Regions from separate parts of the Exiguobacterium sp. Leaf187 genome, predicted to be linked through region 1. Evidence: riboswitches for the same ligand, from Rfam matches in the RefSeq annotation. Region 1 holds a riboswitch; each other region holds the start of a gene.

Region 1 (4,167 bases):
GGGTCAAGATGTCAGCGTATTATGCACCGCGCGACGTTCAAGAAACATTGGTCATCGATGAAGCAATAGAGCTAGAGCAGACCATCGTCATTCCACCGCAAGTACCGGTCGAGCCAGTACGCAAGCAACGTTATGCCTATACGTTTCAGCGGGGGTTAAAAGGCGGTACTTTACTAGAATGGTCGGGCAGTCATATTTCTGAACGAGACGTCCGCGATTGGAATCTCGAGCACGGCATGGAAGTTCGGGTCCGTGTCGATCGTCAGGATGATCAAAAAAAGATATGCCGTATCGAAGCCGTCGTCTCGACGGAGCGAATGAGAGAGAATCCGGAACGTGTCGTGTTTGAACAAGCAATCGTCAAAGCACATGGAATCATTGAGGAAACGGTGAATGGTCCACTGCAAGATGAGTCGGGCAGATCGTTCTATTATGTTGTACCGGTAGAAGACATGCGCTATTTCCGACTAGAAGCAGGGCAACTTGTCGATCTCGTCATGTGGCGGGGGCGGAAGGATACATTAACGATTGCTTGGAAGCATCCGTTCACGTATGAAGAGCCGATCGTCAACGCATCATCCAACCGTCCGTCAGCGATAGAACAACAGGTAGTGAAGACGCCTGTGACAACAAAAAAGTCAAATCGGTATGCACGAAAAATGAAACGGCAACCAGTGCCGAAAGCTAAAAAAGCGCAGCGTCGCGTCCGTATGCCAAAAGAGCAAACGATTGAACCGATCGTAACAACAGCCGTACCGGGACAATTGATGGATTTCGTTGATAAGACACCGTTAGATTTCACGCGCTTCACAGGCATGCGTCTTGTTATCGTTGGAAACGAACAACAGACCGCTGTCTATCGTGAGTTCTTTGTGCCGACGGGGATCGAATTAATTCATCTAGCAGGGGACGCACAGTCCGCGAAAAAGATTGCTTGTCTCGCCAAAAAGACGGACGCGATCGTCGTCGTGACGAGCCGTGTCTCTCATGCAGCGAGTGCACATGTCATCGCTCAGGCGAAAAAGCATGGTATTCCATTCGCGATGGAACGCCTCGACGGTCGACGTTCGTTATATACAGCGTGTGAGCGGCAACTTGAGCGCGCTTGGTTGAAACAGAAACAAGAGGGGAAATTATTGAAAAATCAGTGAAACATTAGAAGTTATTAGCCGTAGAGTAAGGTGAGAACTTATTTTTCAAGGAGGACCTTACTCATGTCATCTCAATTAAAAAAAGCAGCGAAGGAGTCGCTCAGCGGTCGTTGGGGATTCGCAGTCCTAACAGTTATTCTGTTTAGTATCATTCAAGGTGTGCCTGGATTATTTGGATCAGATATAGATGAACCAGCTAATACGATGGATCTCGTCGTATCGTTGGTATCGATTTTATTGATCCCGGTCGGAGTCGGTTGGACTTGGATTGCGATGTCGATTGCTCGCGGAGAAGAAACGAAAGTGACGGATTTATTTGAACCATATGGTATGTTTTTCAAAGTGATTGGTCTAGCCATCGTACAACTCTTTTTTATCTTCTTATGGTTACTGCTATTAGTCGTACCGGGAATCATTAAATCATTTTCTTACATGCTAACGTTCTATATTTTGCGAGATGAACCATCGATTGGTATCTTAGAGGCCATTACACGCTCCCGAAAAATGATGGACGGGCATAAAATGGAAGCATTCCTTCTTCTACTGTCGTTTATTGGTTGGGCTCTTTTAGGAATCGTTACCCTCGGCCTAGCATTCTTGTGGATTACACCATATTTCAGTGTTACCTTTGCAAAATTCTATGATCGTGTTCGTGGTGAACAAACGCCAGAGCCAACATCAGATTTCGTCGCACCATATTAATACCGGATCCCGACACGATGTCGGGATTTTTTATGCTCGAAATAATTCCGATTGGAAAAGACGGTTTAATGGTTGCTTTAGTTCAGTGAATTTTGTACGATGAATGCAACACATCTTATCTAGAGAAGTCGAGGGACTGGCCCGAAGACACTTCAGCAACCCCGCCGTGGCGGAAGGTGCTACTTCCAGGAAGGGATACCTTCCGAAGATAAGAGCGGACAGGACAAGATACCGTCGCTCTTTTCGAACTTCGAAAAGAGCGTTTTTTTATGATAAGGGGGACGATGGAGTGGAGTATGGTTTTTGGTTACCGATTTTTGGGGGATGGTTACGTAACGTCGAGGATGAACAGATGCCACCGACCTTCGATTATGCGAAACAAGTCGCACAAACAGCAGAACGGATCGGCTTCTCGACGACGTTGATTGCGGAATTGAACTTGAATGATATCAAAGGCATCAAGGAACCGAGTCTTGAGGCATGGACGACGGCAGCAGCGATTGCTGCAACGACGGAACGCCTTGAGATCATGACAGCGGTTCGTCCCGGGTTCCATAATCCAGCGACGACAGCGAAGATGGCGGCAAACATCGATCAGTTGAGTGGTGGACGCTTTACGCTCAACGTCGTTTCAGCGTGGTGGGCAGAGGAAGCGAAACAATACAATGGTATCTTCACAGCACACGATGAACGCTATGCTCGGACGGAAGAGTTCGTCACGGTCATGAAGGGACTATGGGCAGATGCGTCACCGTATAGCTTCTCCGGTCATCACTACACGATCGAGCAAGCAGAACTCCATCCGAAGCCAGTCCAGCGTCCAGGGATCAAGCTCTACGCCGGTGGAGAGAGTGAAGCTGGAAAACGGACGATCGTCGAACACTGTGACGCTTATGTCATGCATGGGGGTACTGTTGAAGAAGTAGCCCATAAAATCAATGACATGAAAGTACGCCGGGAAACGACGGGACAAACGCCGCTTGAGAGCTTCGGTCTTGCTGCCTACATCATTTGTCGGGATACGGAAGAAGAAGCACTTCTTGAATGGCAACGCATCACGGACGTTAAGGAAGACAGCGCTGGTTATGCCGGTTATCAGGATTTCATCAGTAAATCGCAACTGGAGCAACAGGTCGAACGAAACGATTATTCCGTCTCGAACCGTGGTCTACGTCCGAATTTAATCGGAACACCAGAACAAATTGCTGAACGCATTCTGGCATTCGAAGCTGTTGGTGTCACGTTACTCTTATTACAATTCTCACCACAACTCGAAGAAATGGAACGCTTTGCCCGTGACGTAATGCCACTGGTCGAAGCGAAACGAAAGGTAGGTCAACAATCATGACAAAAATTCATATTCTCCACGAAAACCAAGAATGGACGGACCATCTCATCAAACGTCTCGAAGAACTCGAGTTACCGTATGAAGAGTGGCACTTGAATGAAGGGATTGTTCCGCTGGATGAACTGCCGCCAGAAGGCGTCTTTTACAGCCGCATGAGTGCCTCTTCGCATACGCGGGGGCACCGTTACGCGCCGGAGTTGACGGAAGGAGTGCTCGCTTGGTTAGAAGAGCATGACCGGACTGTCTTTAATGGAACGCGTGCGCTTCGTTTAGAAGTCAGCAAAGTCAATCAATACACGGCGTTGCGTAAGGCTGGGATTCGTGTACCGAAGACGACGGCTGCCGTCGGACGCGATCAAATCGTACAAGCAGCAAAAGAAATTGGCGTTTCGTCATTCATCACGAAACATAACCGGGCTGGGAAAGGTCTCGGCGTCCAGTTATTCCACTCGATTGAAGCACTTGAAGCTTATCTCGACGGTCCGACATTCGACGAACCAGTCGATGGCATCACGTTGATTCAAGAGTATATTCAAGCACCTGAACCGTACATCACGCGCTGTGAGTTCGTGGGTGGAAAATTCGTCTATGCGGTTCGAGTCGATACGTCAGAAGGTTTTGAGCTTTGCCCAGCGGATGCATGTGTGATCGACGACTTGTTCTGCCCAGTCGGTGAAGAAGCGCCACAAACGCCGATGAAGTTCCAAATCGTTGAAGGCTTCGATGACCCAATCATTGAAAAATATGAAGCATTCCTCCAAGCGAACCAAATCGCGGTCGCCGGTATCGAGTTCATTAAGGATACGTCAGGTACGATCTATACGTATGACGTCAATACGAATACGAACTATAATTCGGATGCTGAGGCAGCTGCAGGACGCTACGGTATGCTCGAACTAGCGAAGTTCCTCGGTGCAGCCCTTGAAACAAGCACAGTAAAATAAGAATCTGCTCTCGCCCTGTCGC
Region 2 (4,167 bases), on a different contig from region 1:
CACTTTCGACAGCGCGTGGCAGTTGAGCCGCTTCGAGTGGTTTGATGACGAGTTTCTTCGGATTCTTGACGATATCTTTTTCTGAAACGGTCAGAGGATCAGCATCCGGCTTGAGTTCAATCCACCCTTGTTCCGCAAGCAAGTTCAGTGCCCGTGCTTGGTTCGTCGGATCATTCGGCGTCGCGACTTCAGCACCTGTCTTGACGTCGTCAAGTGTCTTCGCTGTTTTACTGTATAGTCCCATCGGTGCTGTCGGAACCGTGATCAGTCCTTTTAAGTCGAGATTCTTTTCTTTAGAAAACGTTTTTAGATAGATCGAGTGTTGGAACAAGTTGGCGTCGATATTGCCGCTACCGAGGGCGATGTTCGGTTGAATGTAATCGCTGAACTCGACGATTTCGACTTTATAGCCTTTCTTTTCGAGTTGTGGCTGAATCGCTTGTTTGACCATGTCGCTATACGGACCGCTCGTCGCCCCGATCTTGATCGTCTTGTTTTTTTCATCAGCGCTGCTGTCTCCACATCCTGCGAGGACTCCTGCACCGAGTAAGGCTGTTGCTAAAAAGGCATATCGTTTTTTCATGATTCCACTCTCCCTTTGTATGTGTGATTAGCGTTTATCTGTTTTTCGCGCCAGTTGATTGCCAAGTGCTTGAATACTTTGAACGATGACGATGAGCACGACGATCGTCACGATCATGATGAGATTATCGTAGCGATAGTAACCGAAACGGATCGCGAGGTCACCGACACCACCGCCGCCGACGATACCAGCCATCGCTGAGAAGCCAATCAAGCTGATCGTCGTTAATGTGATGCCCTGAATGATGCCAGGGAGTGCTTCCGGTAAGAGGACACTGACGATGATCCGCAATGGTTTCGCCCCACAGGCTTCCGCTGCTTCGATTAGACCAGGCGGAATTTCACGGAGTGATGTTTCGACGAGTCGCGCGAGAAACGGAATCGCTGCGACACTGAGACTGACAGATGCTGCCGTCGGACCGATCGTATTGTCGAGTAAGAACTTCGTCAACGGAATGAGGGCGACCAACAAGATAATGAACGGTAGCGACCGGACGATGTTGACGACGAAGTCAAGAACACGGCGGACGGCAAGGTTTTGAAAAAATAATCCGCGGTCGGTGACGAACAAGAGAATTCCGAGCGGAATCCCGACGACCAATGCGAAAGCAAGTGAAATTCCGACCATCCATGCTGTCTCGCCGAGTGCCTTCAAGAGCTCAGGTAACATCGTTTGAATACGATCAAGCCACATCCTGAATCACCTCGAGTGCATGAAGTTCCGTCGCGAGCCAGTCGAGGGCAAGAGCGATTTGATTGGATGATCCCGTCAAGCTGACAATGAGGACACCGAAGGCGACGTCTTGAATGTAGTCGACCTTGCCGTGCAAGATGCTGACTGAGATATCGTAACGGCGGATCGCTTCTGATAACGTACTCTCACCGGTCTTTTCGCCCGTGAACTGCAAGCGGATGATCTTGCCTGGGGTTGCCTGTAAAATGCGTTCCGGCAATTCGATTTGTAGTGCCGTATCGACATAATGTTGCGTCACCGGATGCTTAGCTTGACTGAACAAGTCATAGGTTGAGGCGACTTCAACGACTTCACCTTGTGACATGACCGCGACACGATGGCAAATCTGTTTGACGACATCAATCTCATGCGTGATGAGGACGATCGTCAACCCGAGTCGTTCATTCAAATCCTTCAGCAGTTCAAGGATCTGTAGTGTCGTAACGGGGTCAAGAGCGGATGTCGCTTCATCACATAACAAGACGGTCGGATTGTTTGCGAGTGCCCGGGCAATCCCGACGCGCTGTTTCTGCCCACCGCTTAATTGACTCGGGAAGTTCGTCTCAAATCCTTCAAGTCCGACGAGCGAGACGAGTTCGCGGATCCGCTCCGGGAAATCTGCTCGTTTGACGCCAGCGGCCTTGAGCGCAAAAGCGATGTTATCCGCGACGTTGCGCGACTGGATCAATTGGAAATGCTGAAAGATCATTCCTGTCCGCAAGCGAAGTTGACGCAAATCTGCTTTTGACATCCCGCCAAGCGAGACACCGTCGACCTTGACGGTTCCTTGTGTCGGATGCTCGAGCCCATTGATTAGGCGAAGCAACGTACTTTTACCGGCACCAGACTCGCCAATGATTCCGAAGATTTCTCCTTTTTGGATCGTCAAATCGACATCCCGTAAGGCAAAAATCGGGGTCCGGTCTCGGACGAACCGTTTTGTAATGTGTTTGAATTCAATCATCCGCTCATCTCCTCATACAAAAAAAGTCGCTTTTTCCTAGTAGCGGAGCAACCAGAAAAAAGCGACGAAAGTGTAAGATTTCGTAACTTATCTCTCAGAATGAAAATCATTCTGTAGGATGTGGCACCGTTCCTTACAGGTGGTTGCCGGACGTCGTTGGGCCTAATCCCTCGGTCGCTCTCGATAAGTAGTTATGCTGTTGGGACTTACTTTAACGGAAATGATTCCCATCTGTCAAATGTTTTTTCAGAATTATTCCGCAACAGGTGTCCGGAATAGGTTGAGCGTTCCGATTCGATCGACGGCTTCTTCTAGACGTTCGACGTCAGCAATCAAGCTGATCCGGACGTAGCCTTCACCGTGTTCGCCGAAGAAGGATCCAGGGGTCACAGCGACGTGCGCTTCGTCAAGTAGATGATCGGTGAAGCTCTGGGACGTGTAACCTTCAGGAACAGGAAGCCAGACGAAGAAGGAACCGCCCGGGCGTGGTCCACTCCAGCCGATTGCATCAAGTTTTGCGAACAACGCATCGCGTCGTGTTTCATACAAGCGACTTAACTCACGGACGCACGTCTGGTCACTCGTGAGGGCGACGGTCGCCGCATGCTGAATCGGTGTGAAGGCACTGACGTAGAGATGTTCTTGGTACGTTTCGATGCTTGAGATGACGGACGGATTTCCGATGGCAAAGGCAATCCGGAAGCCGGACATGTTGAAGCGTTTTGAGAGTGAGAATAGCTCGATTCCGACGTCTTTCGCCCCTTCCGTCTGCAAGAAACTTCGCGTCGGACCATCGAAACTGATACCGCCGTATGCTAAGTCATGAACGACACAGATATCATGGGCATCGGCGAAAGCGACTGTCTGCTCGAAGGCTTCTGCCGTCGCGGTCGCACCCGTCGGATTACTCGGGTAGTTGAGGAACAACATCCGGGCACGCTCAACGTCCGTCGTATCAAGTAAGTCATAATCCGGCAAGAAATCATTTTTCTCGAGCAACGGAAGCGTAATCGGGTAAGCGCCAGCAAGTGCTGCACCAGACAGGTAATCCGGGTATCCTGGATCCGGGACGATGACACCTTCTCCAGGGTTGACGATCGTCTGCGGTAAGGCGACGATTCCGGCTTTACTGCCGAGGAGAATCGCGACTTCCGTTGCCGGATCGATCGTGACACCGAATTCAGTCGCGTAAAAGTTTGAGACAGCTTGTTTTAGAAAATCATGTCCACGAAATGGTGGATATTGAAGGTTCGTTGGCTCGTCGATAGCTTGTTTTAAGGCATCGAGAATATGTACAGGCGTCGTTTGGTCGGGTGTTCCTTGACCAAGTGTGATGACATCATGTCCGGCAGCTTTTACAGCACCGATTCGGTTCGCAAGTTCAGCGAAGACGGGAGCAGGAAGCCGATCAATGGCGATGGATGGAGCGAAATGTTTCATGGATGAATGCCTCCTTCGTGGTATTGTCGTCAAGGATAACGAATATTCAGTCAAAAGAAAAGAACTTTTTCGAAATTTAAAAAAATTTTCGGATAAACAGGTACAGATAAGTGGAGCGGGAATAAAGAGTAGGGAGAGGAGTGGGAAGATGAAGCGAGCTAACTGGAAAGAGGCAGTCGTCTATCAAGTCTACTGGCGTAGCTTTAAAGATTCGAACGGGGATGGGATCGGTGATTTAAGAGGTGTCATCGAGAAGCTTGATTACATCGCTTCACTTGGTGTCGATGTCGTGTGGCTGAATCCATGTTATCGTTCCCCGGACGTCGATAACGGCTATGATATTGCCGATTATTACGAGATCATGAAAAAAGCGGGAACGATGGGAGATCTCCAGGAGTTGATCACGGCTGCTCATGCCCGTGGATTAAAGATCATTCTCGATTTAGTC
Region 3 (4,167 bases), on a different contig from region 1:
TACATCCTTAACGACCTTCGTCGTCGTGGCTTCTCCATTCGCACAAGCCGCTAGTAACAGTGCCGGTGCTAGGACGGCGTAAGCTAGTTTTTTCATGACATATCTCCTTATCCGAGGGGTTGAAGCCCTGTTAATTGTTCAATCGTTTCTTCATTCGGTTGCGTGATGACACCAAGTTCGGTGATGATGCCCGTGATGAATGTGTGTGGTGTGACATCAAACGCCGGATTGAAGACAGCGACGCCTTCCGGTGCTGTCGCGACACCTTGGACAGTCGTCACTTCTTGCGGATCACGTTCTTCGATTTCGATCGCGTCTCCGGAAACGAGCGAGAAGTCGAACGTCGAGAGCGGTGCTGCGACGTAAAACGGAATACCAAAAGCTTGCGCGAGCAATGCTAATTGGAACGTCCCGATTTTATTCGCGGTATCTCCGTTTCGTGTAATGCGGTCGGCACCGACGATGATCGCATCGATCTGTTTTTCTTTCAGCGTATGGGCGACCATGTTGTCCGTAATTAACGTGACATCGATCCCGGCACGTTGAAGCTCCCATGTCGTCAATCGTGCTCCCTGCAGTAACGGTCGCGTCTCACTCGCAAAAACGGATAATTCAATGCCGCGTTCTTTTGCGATGTAGAACGGCGCAAGTGCTGTTCCATAAGCAGCGGTCGCAATCGATCCAGCATTACAAATTGTTAGAATCCGGTCGCCTGACTGGAATAATTCCAGTGCATGAATCCCGATTTGACGTGACGTCTGCGCATCCTGGTCGTATAAAGCGACCGTCCGTTTTTCCAACCGTTCGCGAATCTCTTCTACCGACGTCCCGTCTTGAATGATTGGATTCAATTGATCGAGGACATTTCGCAAGTTGACGGCCGTCGGTCGTGTCGCGAGTAACGTCGCCGATGTCTCAAGCAAGGCTTGCTTGTAGACCGGAAGCGCCGCTTCAAACCGGTATGCTTCTTGAACGAGCACGAATCCCCCAAATAAACTGATCGCAGGTGCGCCCCGAACGCGCAGTTGTTTAATCGCCTCAACGGCTTGCGCGAGATCAGCAATGACTTCATAGTGCTCTTCCTGCGGTAGACGTGTCTGATCGAGAATCGTCAAGACACGGTCTTCGTAACGGATACTTTGAACGAATGTAGTCATCGGCTAAGTTCCTCCGTTACGTCAAAGTTTCGTAAATCATCGAATGTCCGACATTCTGTACGGCGTTTGATTAACGCTGTTCCTAGACGGAGAGCGTGACGTTTCCGCTCTAAGCGTTCCGTCGTTGAATTGATTGATTCTAAATCAGCGACCAGTGCTAGACCGATCGTCCGCCGAATCAATTCGCAACCGGCGAAGCCAAGGGCATCCTGCAAGATCGTGCTCAGTACATCATCGACGAGTCCTGGTGCCTGGAACGGTTCGACGGCTTCCCGTTCCCATAAGGCACGGAACGTTGAAGCGAACGTCAGCCAGAACGTATCGATATCCTTGATTCGGGCGTCACGTCGTGTAGGGTAATCCGGATATGCCGCGAAGAATAAGTGGGCGATGAACTGTCCGACATCGAATCCAAATGGACCATAAAAGGCGAATTCAGGATCGATGACTTTCGTTTCCGTCGCTGAGGCGAAGATGCTTCCTGTATGTAGATCGCCGTGCAGCAATGCATCTCCTTTCGTGATGAAGAGCGCTTCGAGTTTTGCGACTTCGCGTTTCAACTCATCGTCTGCCCATAGACGTGCCACCTCTTCTTCGAGTCCGGCTTCAATCTCGTTCGTCTCCGCGTCATGAAACGGATCCGTGAAGATTAATTTTTCCGTGATGTCGCACAAGTCTGGATTGTAGTACGTTCGGGCGACACGTTTCTTTTCAACCGGACCAAGCGCAAAGTCCGATGTATGGAATAACGTCCGAGCGAGATAAGAACCGATATGTTCCGCAAGCAACGGATACTGTTCACCTGCGAGTAAACCGCTTCGAACGATCGTCAAATGTGAAAGATCTTCCATGACCGTATACGCCTCTTCGTGACTAGCATGAAAAACACGTGGTACGAACGGTACGGCATGTCGCGCGAATTCACGGAGTGCGGATTGCTCGATCCACGCTCGTTCGAGCGATAACGGCCAGCTCTCCCCGACGACCTTCGCATATGGTAATGCTTGTTTTAAAATCAAGCGATGTTCGCCTTCTCGAATCCGAAAGACGAGGTTGAGGTTCCCGTCGCCAATCTCTTCTGCTTCGACGGCTCCATCGCCGATCAGTCCTAATGTCCGAACACGATCAATCGCGTCCTGTTCTGTGAATGCTTTATATGTCATCTCAGTTTCCCCCTATGTGATACACGAAAAAGCGCCTCTTTTCGTCATCGAAAAGAGGCGCAGAAAAGTCACTGCGTCCTCTTATCTCTCAGACGAAACGTCTGTTGGATGTAGCACCGTGCCTAGTGGTCGGTTGCTGCGGCGTCATCGGGCCAATTCCCTCTGCCAACTCGCGATAAGAGTCGTATGTAGTTGTCGTGTGTGATATTGATTTGAATCTTACGCAATCGACTTCCTCGCTGTCAAATCGAAATCAAGCAGAAACGGACATCATTTTTAAGTCATCTATAGAAAGAGTATTTCCAAAAAAATAAATTTTCTAAAAATAGTTTGACAAGTCACGATTCTCATGTAAAAATTGCAATTAGATTTCACAATTTCATCCAATTCTTATCAAGAGCAGACGGAGGGACAAGCCCTACGATGTCGCAGCAACCGACCTTTTGGCACGGTGCTAATTCTTGCAGCTACTAAGCTGACAGATAAGAGTCCACGTTCGAATCATTCATGGTCTCTTGTCGCTGACGAGAGACCATTTTTTTGTTGAAGGAGGAAAGACATGGCTTATATCACTGCTACTTATCAATTGACTGCCCGTGATCGACTCGAGCAGCGCGCTGAACAACTCGCGCTTGGTCTGACAGTCGGTTCTTGGACGGAACTGAATCATCTCGAACAACAACAACTCGCCTCGTTCAAAGGGGAAGTCGTACATACCGAAGAGCGCGATGGCAAAGGATATATCACGATTCGTTATCCGGAACATAACGTGTCGCGCGACTTTTCTGCGATTCTGACGACCGTCTTCGGGAAACTCTCACTCGACGGTGAAATCAAATTAACGGAATTGCTACTACCCGATACATTTACGTCGGACTTTCCAGGTGCGAAATTCGGGATTGAAGGGGTCCGTTCCTTGATCGGTGTCGAAGATCGCCCATTATTAATGAGCATCTTCAAAGGAGTCATCGGACGCGATTTATCGTTTCTTCGTGATCAACTCGAAGGACAACTCGCTGGTGGGATTGATCTCGTCAAGGACGATGAGATCCTATACGACAATCCATTGACACCAACGATTGACCGGGCACGAATTGGACGTGAGGTCATCGACGCTCACTTCCACCGGACCGGTAAACGCGCGTTATATGCAATCACACTCAGCGGTCCCGTCTTTACGCTCAAGGATAAAGCCAAGCGATTGATTGACGCTGGAGCGACCGCTTTCTTGCTGAATACCTTCACATACGGACTCGACGTCTTACGCGAACTGGCAAGTGATCCGGAAATCAACGTCCCAATCTTCAATCATCCGGCCTATAGCGGTGCGTTGATCGCTAGCCCGAATCACGGAGTCGCAGCTCCTGTCTTACTTGGCACATTACCGCGTGCTGCTGGAGCAGACTTGACGCTATTCCCGTCGCCTTACGGCAATGTCGCTTTGCCAAAGGATGTCGCCCGTGGTATCGCGGTCGAAGCGACCCGTCTCGGTCAGACGAAATCGACCTTCCCGGTTCCTTCAGCCGGTATTCATCCTGGACTCGTCGCTCAACTCGTACGGGACTTCGGGATCGATTCCGTCATCAACGCCGGTGGCGGCGTACATGGTCATCCGCAAGGTGCTGCGGCTGGTGTCACCGCTTTCCGTCAGGCACTCGATGCGGCACTCGCAAATGAATCCCTATCGACGGCAGCATCGCGTCATGAAGAATTACGGATCGCCCTCGACGCTTGGGGGATCAAGTCATGACCGTACGGATTCTTTGTGACTTCGACGGTACCGTGACGACACAGGATAATATCATCGCACTCATGCAGGCATTTGCGCCAGCGAGCGACTTCGAACC
Region 4 (4,167 bases), 150 kb from region 1:
TGATCAATGGCATGTGCCGCTCATCGCGCTCACCAACGAAAGCAGATGGGGCAAGTGCCGTCGTCAGCATGAGTGCGGCTCCGGCTGAATCTCCCCATACCATCATCCGTCCTCTTAGAATGCGAAGACCCTCTGCTTCCTTATTCAAAAAACATAACGCATCCCGTACATCTTCGAGGTTATCCGGAAAATAACTGCCCTCTTCGAACAAACGATACTCAATACTACAGACGGCAACTCCGAGTTCAAGTAGTCGATCAACGATTGGACTAAAGCAGAACATGTCATCGCGCTCTCCACGAACGAATGCACCACCGTGTGCATAGATGGCAACTGGAAACGGTCCTTCTCCTGGTGGATAATAGAGATCGAGTTGTAAGATGCGGTCTCCCACCTGTTTGTAGGTGAGCGTCCGCGGTGCAAGTTGTTTTTCTGTGAGTGGCAAGGCGGGTTCGGTCCATCGAAGTAGTGCACCATAATTGTTCCAGATACTCGCTCCCGCTGCTGCCGTCGTCAATAATGCAGCTCCCCCCATTAGCCATGCAGTTTCACGTTTCACTTGATCACCTCCAAAAAGACGTGCCAGTTTCTTCACTTTATTATCCTTTTACCCCGTTTTAAAAGATGTCGAACGTCTCGGTATTCCTACTTGACGCTTCACCAGCGTTCCGCTATAGTGAGAAAGTCCAAATCGGAATTGTTACGTTTTAATAATGGAGGTATCATATAATGAAAAAAATTATTCCTGCTTTAACAATCGCCTTCGCGAGTGCAAGTGTCCTCGCCGCTTGCGGTTCGAATACCGATTCATCGACTTCAGATAAAACCCAGACAGAAGTCTATGCATCGACGTTCGCAACAGCTGCTATTGCCCGCGAAATCGGTGGTGATCAAGTCGACGTCAAGATGATCGTCCCACCTGGAGCAGATCCTCACTCTTACGAGCCGACGTCAAAACAACTCACTGAAATTGCTAAGGGTGACTTGTTCCTCTTAACGGGCACGACGCTCGAGCCGTATTCGAAAAAAATCCAAGAGAGCTTAAAAGGCACGGACGTCCGCTTCATTGAGACGAGTAAAGACGTCAACTTGCTAGAATCGGATGCTACGCTTCATGCACATGAAGAAGAGGGGCATACAGAAGACGAACATGCTCACGAAGAAGAAGGGCACGATGATCACGCAACGGACGAACATGCGCATGAAGAAGAGGGTCATGACCACGGAAAATACGATCCACACGTCTGGCTCGACCCTGTCAACGCAAAAGCAATGGCACACTCGATTACAACTGCTTTATCAAAAGAAGTACCAAAAGACAAAGCAACATTCGAGAAAAACTTAAAAGCGTTCGATCAGCAAGCTGATGAATTGGACGAACAATTTAAACAAGCCGTCGCTGATGGATCAAAAAAAGAACTTCTCGTTACGCATGCCGCTTATGGTTACCTCGCAGAACGATATGGTTTCACACAACTGCCGATCGCGGGAATTTCTCCTTCCGATGAACCGTCACAAAAGCAACTGGCCACTTTAGTGAAAGAAGCACGGATGCATGATTTGAAATACGTCGCGTTCGAAGAGACGGTCTCACCGAAGGTCGCACGTGTCATCCAAAAAGAAATCGGAGCTGAATCCGTGACGATTCATAATCTAGAGTCGGTCACGAAAGCGCAACAAAACAGCTCGTACTTCAAGTTGATGGAAGAAAACGTCCAAACATTAAAACAAGCACTTCAGTAAAGTACAGTTGACACGCGTTACTCAATGCGGTACGGTAAGAAACGTGTTTTACAACAATTGAATGACTTCTTTTTATCGCGAGAAACGGAGGGACTGGCCCAATGATGTTTCGGCAGCGGACGATTTGATTCGTACTGTGCCAAATCCAGCAAGCGAAAGCTTGAGAGATAAGAAGAGCGTCTTTTTTCATAAAGACCTCCTTCTTTCTTGCGAAGGGGTCTTTTTTTGTACCTTTGAGAAACGAGGTGTCAACAATGAATGAAACGATCACGCCTAACAAATGGGCACTGCTTCCCCTCGTCGTATTCCTGGTCCTCTTCATCGGAGCCGGGATCTTCTATGACGACTTTTACAAATTTCCGATCCTTATCGCCGCATTGATTGCTTTAATCTTTGCTGCAATCACAACGAAAGGATCCATCAATCAAACGGTCGAACGAATCGCAACCGGTGCCGGAAATCCCGATATCATGATCATGGTCTTCATCTTCTTATTAGCCGGTACGTTTTCTGGAACGGCAGAAGCAATCGGTGCCATCGATGCGACCGTCAATGCTGCTTTGACGTTCCTACCTCCGTCACTCCTGATGAGCGGTCTGTTCGTCATCGCTGCCTTCATCTCGATGGCGATGGGGACATCTACCGGAACGATTGCCGCGCTCGCGCCGATCGCTTTCGGTATTCATGAAGCAACAGGCATCAACGTCGCGATCGCAGCAGCATCAGTCGTTGGGGGTTCGATGTTCGGCGATAACTTGTCGTTCATCTCAGATACGACGATCGCTGCCGTTCGAACGCAAAAAACGAACATGCGTGATAAGTTCCGAACGAACTTCATGATCGTTCTCCCGGCTGCCATCTTGACGGTCATCTTACTCGCATTCGTTTCTGGTTCTGGCGATGCGGTAACGGCTAAAGCATTCGAGTTCTACAAATTGATTCCATATCTCGCCGTCATCGTCCTTGCACTATTTGGTGTTAATGTCATCCTCGTTCTCGTCGGTGGTACATTGCTCACTGGCATCATCGGTATGATTGACAATAGCTTCGGTTTAAGTGGGTTCGTCCTTTCGATGTCAAAAGGAATGATGGGCATGGCAGAGATTTCAATCTTGACGCTCCTCATGGGTGGTCTCGTCAGTTTGATTACGTTCAACGGTGGAATTGCTTACTTGAAAGAGACGCTGACGCGCAAGATTTCACAGCGTCGCGGTGCCGAATTCAGTATGGCGGCACTCGTTAGTGCGACGAACCTCGCAACGGCGAACAATACGATCTCGATTCTTGTCGCTGGACCACTGGCAGCTGAAATCGCCGATACGTATGAAATCGATCGCAAGAAATCAGCGAGTATCCTTGATATCTTCTCTTGTGGTATTCAAGGCATCATTCCGTATGGGGCACAACTATTGATTGCAGCAGAATTGACGAAGACGGCTTCTCCTGAACTGATTCCGTATCTGTTCTATCCGTTCCTCCTCTTCGTTTGTGGATCAATCGCCATCTTCTTCGGATTGCCACGCATGAAGAAGACAGCTGCGAAGCAAGAAAAAATTTCTTCCTAATCATAAAAACAGGTCCGATCGCTATGATCAGACCTGTTTTGTTATTTTTTCTGCTTTGCTTGTCTTTCTAAGATCAAATAGGCGATTGCCGGAAGTGGAAACTGAAGGAGTCCAGCACCTCCCCACACCCATGGATTACGTCCTGACTTTCGTGCACTGAAAAACAGACTCACTGCTTGTGTGACCAGCAAGGCACCAATACTAAGCCAAGCTCCCTTTGATAGCTTTTTATTCTTTTGAGCCATCTGTTATCCTCCTTTTTCGGACAGGCATTCAGATTTTATTACGCTTCTATTTTATATCATATCCTATTTCTCCATGAGCATAGAAACGGACGTCTTCGTTCGTTCATGCTAAACTAAACGAGCAAATCTAAACTACGTTTTATGAGGAGGAGTAACACATGCAATACGCAAAACTTTCAAACGGTATTACGATTCCCCAAATCGGATTCGGTGTCTGGCAAGTAGATGAAGAGACAGAAGCACCTGCTGCTGTCGCTGAAGCACTACGTGTCGGCTATCGTCACATCGATACAGCTGCTGTCTACAAAAACGAGCGCGGTGTCGCAAAAGGAATCAAGGAAAGCGGCGTGAAACGTGAGGATCTCTTCTTAACGTCAAAAGTCTGGAACGATGATATTCGTGCCGGTCGGACGAAGGAAGCATTCGCAGAATCGCTCGAACGTCTCGAAACAGATTATCTTGACCTCTATCTCATCCACTGGCCGGTCGAAGGCTATATCGAAGCGTGGAAAGCAATGGTTGAATTGTACGAAGAAGGCAAGATCAAAGCGATCGGTGTCTCGAACTTCAAGGAACATCACCTCGATACATTGGCAGAAGAGGGATTGATGGCT

The links. A riboswitch is a leader RNA that binds a small molecule or an ion and turns the genes downstream of it on or off. The one in region 1 is predicted to bind S-adenosylmethionine.
Region 2: another riboswitch for S-adenosylmethionine. It lies ahead of ASF99_RS12715 (methionine ABC transporter ATP-binding protein); the one in region 1 lies ahead of ASF99_RS14860 (LLM class flavin-dependent oxidoreductase).
Region 3: another riboswitch for S-adenosylmethionine. It lies ahead of ASF99_RS16850 (2,3-diketo-5-methylthiopentyl-1-phosphate enolase); the one in region 1 lies ahead of ASF99_RS14860 (LLM class flavin-dependent oxidoreductase).
Region 4: another riboswitch for S-adenosylmethionine. It lies ahead of ASF99_RS14145 (Na+/H+ antiporter NhaC family protein); the one in region 1 lies ahead of ASF99_RS14860 (LLM class flavin-dependent oxidoreductase).

Annotation. Positions count from the first base shown of each region.
Region 1 covers NZ_LMPR01000011.1:161,640-165,806, reverse strand. Annotated here, with positions in the region: gene ASF99_RS14870 (DUF2325 domain-containing protein) at 1-1,151, shown strand, start outside; gene ASF99_RS14865 (DUF975 family protein) at 1,215-1,853, shown strand; SAM riboswitch class I at 1,966-2,068, shown strand; gene ASF99_RS14860 (LLM class flavin-dependent oxidoreductase) at 2,143-3,201, shown strand; gene ASF99_RS14855 (ATP-grasp domain-containing protein) at 3,198-4,145, shown strand.
Region 2 covers NZ_LMPR01000009.1:1,644,345-1,648,511, reverse strand. Annotated here, with positions in the region: gene ASF99_RS12725 (MetQ/NlpA family ABC transporter substrate-binding protein) at 1-583, opposite strand, end outside; gene ASF99_RS12720 (methionine ABC transporter permease) at 611-1,276, opposite strand; gene ASF99_RS12715 (methionine ABC transporter ATP-binding protein) at 1,266-2,279, opposite strand; SAM riboswitch class I at 2,364-2,469, opposite strand; gene ASF99_RS12710 (aminotransferase class I/II-fold pyridoxal phosphate-dependent enzyme) at 2,532-3,719, opposite strand; gene ASF99_RS12705 (alpha-glucosidase) at 3,868-4,167, shown strand, end outside.
Region 3 covers NZ_LMPR01000014.1:86,419-90,585, reverse strand. Annotated here, with positions in the region: gene ASF99_RS16865 (sugar ABC transporter substrate-binding protein) at 1-96, opposite strand, end outside; gene mtnA (S-methyl-5-thioribose-1-phosphate isomerase) at 108-1,157, opposite strand; gene mtnK (S-methyl-5-thioribose kinase) at 1,154-2,320, opposite strand; SAM riboswitch class I at 2,399-2,502, opposite strand; SAM riboswitch class I at 2,708-2,809, shown strand; gene ASF99_RS16850 (2,3-diketo-5-methylthiopentyl-1-phosphate enolase) at 2,880-4,070, shown strand; gene ASF99_RS16845 (2-hydroxy-3-keto-5-methylthiopentenyl-1-phosphate phosphatase) at 4,067-4,167, shown strand, end outside.
Region 4 covers NZ_LMPR01000011.1:13,911-18,077, forward strand. Annotated here, with positions in the region: gene ASF99_RS14135 (alpha/beta hydrolase) at 1-559, opposite strand, end outside; gene ASF99_RS14140 (metal ABC transporter solute-binding protein, Zn/Mn family) at 730-1,743, shown strand; SAM riboswitch class I at 1,813-1,917, shown strand; gene ASF99_RS14145 (Na+/H+ antiporter NhaC family protein) at 1,998-3,308, shown strand; gene ASF99_RS14150 (hypothetical protein) at 3,350-3,553, opposite strand; gene ASF99_RS14155 (aldo/keto reductase) at 3,712-4,167, shown strand, end outside.